Lujinxingia vulgaris: one gene and its partner. The protein of the gene in region 1 interacts with the protein of each later gene in a pairwise test. Links are inferred from orthologs where the notes say so. Each region holds a gene or a part of one and is shown on either strand. Other genes may lie near its edges.

The links. Proteins that work in one complex are often made in the same cells at the same time.
Region 2: the proteins of yhbY (region 1) and rho interact in binary tests that used the Escherichia coli proteins (3 or more experiments, as listed by UniProt). The link is inferred for Lujinxingia vulgaris from one-to-one orthologs.

What each region holds. Positions count from the first base shown.
Region 1 is NZ_VOSM01000002.1:847,428-850,117, forward strand. It holds yhbY (ribosome assembly RNA-binding protein YhbY), read left to right. Parts: upstream 1-1,010; coding sequence 1,011-1,370; downstream 1,371-2,690. Other genes in the region: FRC98_RS06935 (tetratricopeptide repeat protein), read right to left, coding at 1-813; FRC98_RS06945 (L-threonylcarbamoyladenylate synthase), read left to right, coding at 1,375-2,010; FRC98_RS06950 (SPOR domain-containing protein), read right to left, coding at 2,125-2,690.
Region 2 is NZ_VOSM01000006.1:117,227-120,053, reverse strand. It holds rho (transcription termination factor Rho), read left to right. Parts: upstream 1-703; coding sequence 704-1,951; downstream 1,952-2,827. Other genes in the region: prfA (peptide chain release factor 1), read left to right, coding at 2,052-2,827. UniProt on the Escherichia coli protein: Facilitates transcription termination by a mechanism that involves Rho binding to the nascent RNA, activation of Rho's RNA-dependent ATPase activity, and release of the mRNA from the DNA template.

The DNA of each region.
Region 1 (2,690 bases):
AAAAGAGGGCACCGGCGGGTAGTGATCCTTATCGAAGAGAGCTTCGGGAGTCGCGTCGGCTGGTAGCGGGGTTTGACCCGTGAGTGCCCGGTAAATCACTGCCCCTACCGAGAATACCGCGGCGGCACCGGCATCGGCGTTGCGGTCGCGCAGAAGTTCCGGGGCGACGTAGTCCAGCCACAGCGGCAGCGCCTCGCGAGGTGTGCTGCTATCGATCGCCGGTAGATCGCTGGCGAGTTCTCCGAGCAGCCAGCTGCCCAGCTGCACATCGGAGCGCTCCGCGTCGATGTAGACCGAGCCAGGGCTCACCCCCAGGGGGCGAAAGCCCTTAGCCGCCAGCCAGTCGAGCGCTCTGGCGAGCTTGCAGCCCACGGCGAGCGCTTCGCGCCAGGGAAGCGGGCCGCGTGTCTTGATCACCTGATCGAGTGATTCGCCCGCGGCGAGCTCTTCGGCGATGAAATGCGGGAGCTGGTCGGTGAAGAGCCCGGCGGCGCTCAGAATCTGGGGAGGCAGCGGAGCGCCGGCTTTGAGTGAATCCAGGGTCGCACGCGCCGCAGCGAGGGAGGCTGTGGTGTAGGTACGGTGGAATACCCGCACCTGCACGTCCGTCCCATCGGTGAGCATCCGTCCGCGGTAGAGCTCTCCGAGGTGGTCGGCGCTGAGGAAAGCCTCCAGGTTGACCACGCCGTGCAGCGATGAGCCCGCCAGCCGACCGGGGGTGTCACGTTTCTTCGTCAGAAGTCGGGTGCCGTCGTGAGGACAAAAGATCTCCTCGCCCTCAAATTGCGCCTTACAGGTTGGGCAGTATTTCACAGACATTCCTCAACGCAGGGGTCTCACCGCTTAAGCCGGCCCGAATCATCGTTGTGCCGATCGCGCGGTATCGTACACGTCGCCTTAATGCAGGCCAAGCCGGTGGTGTCGCCTCCGCGCCGCGGGGCGGTTGCCGCCGCGCGAAGAACTCTCTATAAGGGCGCTCACTTCGACCCTCATTCCTCACAGGGATACGCATGACCGCATCAAAATCTTCATCGAGCGCCGGCCTGGTCCAGCGCCTGAGTCCTCGCCTCACCGGTAAGCAGCGCCGCTACCTGCGCACGCTGGCCCACTCGCTTAAACCCCTGGTCTACGTCGGCCAGAAGGGCATCAGCGAAAACCTGATCGAAAACGTCAGCGCCCAGCTGCTGGCCCATGAGCTGATCAAGGTTAAGATTCATGAAGGCGACGGCATGGTCGAGGCCGCCGAGGCGATCGTCGCCGGCACAGGCGCGCAGCTCGCTCAGAAGATCGGACACACGCTTGTGCTCTACCGGCCGCACCCGGAGAAACCCACGATTAAGTTGCCGCGCGACACTGCGGCGGGATCTTGAACCCATGATCATCGAGCTCAACCCGGAACATCCCCAGCCGCGTCGCGTCGACCAGGTCGTCGAGGTGCTCAAGAGCGGGGGGCTGGTCGCCTATCCCACCGACACGGTTTACGGGATCGGCTGTGACATCTTTAATAAGAAGGCCGTCGAGCGCCTGCAGTCGCTGGTGCGTGAGATCAAGGGCCAGCCCGACCACAGCCCGCTCTCGTTTATCTGCCGCGATCTGAGCAACATCTCGGAGTACGCGCTGGTTAACGACTTCGCCTACCGCACCCTGCGCCGGATGTTGCCCGGGCCCTACACCTTCATCCTGGAGGCGACCAAGCTGGTGCCCAGGGTGATGCTCAATAAGCGTAAGACCGTGGGCATCCGCGTGCCGGAGAGTCCCATTGCGCTTGCGCTGATCGAGGCGCTGGGCAACCCCGTAGCCAACACCAGCGCGACGCACCCCGACGGGGAGCTTATCCCGGATCCGTGGACGATCGAGGAGCTCTACGGCCACTCCGTCGATCTCATCGTCGACGGGGGATATGTGTTCCCCGAGCCCTCCACCGTCATCGACTTTTCGGGCGATCTTCCCCAGCTCATTCGTAAAGGGAAGGGGCCGGTTGGTGACCTGGAGTACGTCGAGTTGATCTGAGGTTGCGTGATCAGGGCGCGCCTCAATGGCGCCCCGTTGCGATACAGTAAGACGCGAAAAAGCCCGCGCTCCCCATGGGGGAGGCGGGCTTTTTTGATCGGGTCTTGCGCTTGATTAAAGCGGCGTCACGAAGGTGCGAACCTCGCGGGTGCGCTCAAGCTGCGCCTGGTGAGCGCGGGCCTGCTCGACGGTGGCGAACTTGCCAATGCGCACCCGGTAGAACTTGCCCTGACCGGGGATGTCGGCGGCGATCACGTGCGGCGCAAGACCCTGGGCGCTGAGTTTGTCCATCTCGGCGCGCGCGCGCTCCATGGTCGGGTGCGAGGCGACCTGGAGGGTGTAGCGCGCGGCCTCAACCTCCTCGCTCTCGGCGACTTCGGAGGGAGCGGCTGCGGCTTGTTCCACCGGCGTCGGAGCGACTTCGGCCGCTTTAGCGACGTCCGCAGCGGCGGGCTGCTGCTCGCCGGCGCGCGGCTCGGGAGCGCTCTCGGGAGAGGGGGCGGGCGCGGACTTGGGGGCCGGCGCGGCTTTGGCGACCGGTTCGGGCTGCTCCGCTTGCTTACGCGTGATCAGGGGGCGAGCCTCGGGCCGGGTGAGGCTCTCGTAGAAGGAGAAGATCGCGTCGCGCGGGGTGCTCGTGTCGTCGCCAGCCTTTTCGGCGTCCGCAGATGCTTCGGTCG
Region 2 (2,827 bases), on another replicon or contig:
GTCCGCAGCGACGATGCTAGCGAAGCTCTGGGGCGGTCGGCACACCCGCGTGCCCCCAAACCCGAGCGTATCCAGGGCAAAGTCCAGCAAGGAGCAAGGAGGAAGCTGTGGCAGCGCCACCGCGACGACGCAGCGACGATGCTAGCGAAGCTCTGGGGCGCTCGGCACACCCGCACGCCCCCAAACCCGAGCGTATCCAGGGCGGCGCCTGACAAGGAGTCAGGAGGAGCGAGTAGCTTTAGCTACGGCGACGACGCAGCGACACCGTCAGCGTCGTCCTGGGGCGCTCGGCACCGTTGACAAATGAATGGAAGCTCTCTAAACATTGAAATTATCGTCATCGCGAATAGTTCGCCCCTCGACGGTGTTCATCTCCCACGAACACCTCGAAGCTGGCACCGGCCTGTCGCGCTCGTCGACGATCCAACACGCTTCAACCCTCCGCGCTGCCTCGCGCTCTGCCGCTCGCCATCCTCGGCGCCCGGCGCTCGCGGTTGCTACTCGGCGCAACCCCCGCTCGACCGCCTCACTCCCCCTTCTTCCACCCCAGATCCTACCCGCGCGCCCACATCACCGGCCCCCGACCCCACATCTGCGGTCTTCTGCCCTGATCTTTTGGCGCCCAGATCCCTCTCGCTTTTCCCTCTCTTTCTGATCCTGACCTGTCTGTCTTTAAGACTCCCCTCCCAAGGAGAACACCCCGATGAACCTGAAAGAACTCAAGGAGAAAAAGATCGGCCAGCTTACGCAGATGGCCAAAGAAGCCGGCATCGACGATGCTGGCAACCTGCGCAAGCAAGAGCTGATCTTCGCCCTCCTCCAGAAGCAGGCCGATAAAGAAGGCTCCATCCAGGGCGAAGGCGTCCTGGAGATCCTGCCCGACGGGTTCGGATTCTTGCGCGCCCCGGACTACAACTACCTGCCCGGGCCCGACGATATCTACGTCTCGCCAAGCCAGATCCGCCGCTTTAACCTGCGCACCGGCGACACTGTCAGCGGGCATATCCGCCCGCCCAAAGAGAGCGAGCGCTACTTCGCGCTGCTCAAAGTCGAGAAGGTCAACTTCCAGGATCCCGAGCACGCCCGCGAGAAGATCCTCTTCGACAACCTCACCCCGCTCTACCCCGAAGAGCGTCTGAAGATGGAGACCAAGAAAGACGAGTTCTCCACCCGCATCATCGACCTGCTCACCCCCATCGGTAAAGGCCAGCGCGCGCTCATCGTCGCGCCGCCCCGCACCGGTAAGACCGTGCTGATGCAGGACATCGCCAACGCCATCGGCGACAACCACCCAGACGTCGTCCTCATCGTGCTGCTCATCGACGAGCGCCCCGAAGAGGTCACCGACATGCAGCGCTCGGTGCGCGGCGAGGTCGTCTCCTCGACCTTCGATGAGCCGGCCCAGCGTCACGTGCAGGTCGCCGAGATGGTCATCGAGAAGGCCAAGCGCCTGGTCGAGCATAAGCGCGACGTGGTCATCCTGCTTGACTCCATCACCCGTCTGGCCCGCGCCTACAACACGGTTGTGCCCCCCTCCGGCAAAATCCTCTCCGGTGGTGTCGACTCCAACGCCCTTCACAAGCCCAAGCGCTTCTTCGGCGCGGCCCGTAACATCGAAGAGGGCGGAAGCCTCACCATCATCGCCACCGCGCTGATCGACACCGGCAGCCGCATGGACGAGGTGATCTTCGAAGAGTTCAAAGGCACCGGTAACTCCGAGCTGCACCTCGACCGCAAGCTCATGGAGAAGCGCATCTTCCCCTGCCTGGACATCAACCGCTCCGGCACGCGTAAAGAAGAGCTGCTCATGGAAGACAGCCAGCTCAACCGCGTCTGGATTCTGCGCCAGCTCCTCCACCCGCTCAACGTGGTCGACTCGATGGAGTTCCTCATCGACAAGCTCGGCAAGACCGACTCCAACGCCGACTTCCTGCAGTCGATGAGCGGCTGATCCTTTGCACGGTCTCTCAACGCCCCGGAGCCTCATCGCTCCGGGGCGTTCTCATTGCATTGACCTTTTCCTGTCTGATTGTTGGGCCTGAGCCGATCCCATGTTCGAAAAACTCAAAGAAGTTGAGGCGCGCTACCACCAGCTCAACAGCCAGCTGGCCGACCCCGAGGTCGCCTCCGACCCCAACACCTTCCGAAAGATCGCCAAAGAGCAGGCGCTGCTCCAGGAAGTCGTCACCACCTACCAGCGCTACCAGAGCGTCGAGGAGGAGATCGCCGAGAACCGCGAGCTCCTCTCCGAAGATGATGACGACGCCATCAAACAGATGGCCAAAGACGAGCTTGAGCGCCTCAACCCCGAGCTCGAAGCGCTCGCGCAGACTCTCAAACGCCTGCTTCTTCCCCGCGATCCGCTCGACGACAAAAACACCTACCTGGAGATCCGCGCCGGCACCGGCGGCGACGAGGCCGCGCTCTTTGCGGCCGACCTCTTTCGCATGTACACGCGCTACGCCGAGCGGATGGGCTGGAAGATCGAGATCGTCTCCACCAACGAGACCGACCGCGGGGGCTTCCGCGAGGTCATCGCCCTCATTGAGGGCGATAACGTCTACAGCCGCCTCAAGTTTGAGGCCGGCACCCACCGGGTGCAGCGCGTGCCCGACACCGAGAGCCAGGGCCGCATTCACACCTCGGCGGTCACCGTGGCGGTGCTGCCGGAGGCCGATGATGTGGAGATCAACATCCAGGACAACGATCTCAAGATCGACGTCTACCGCTCCTCCGGCCCCGGCGGGCAGTCGGTCAACACGACCGACTCCGCCGTGCGCATCACCCACCTGCCCACCGGGCTTGTGGTGATCTGCCAGGACGAGAA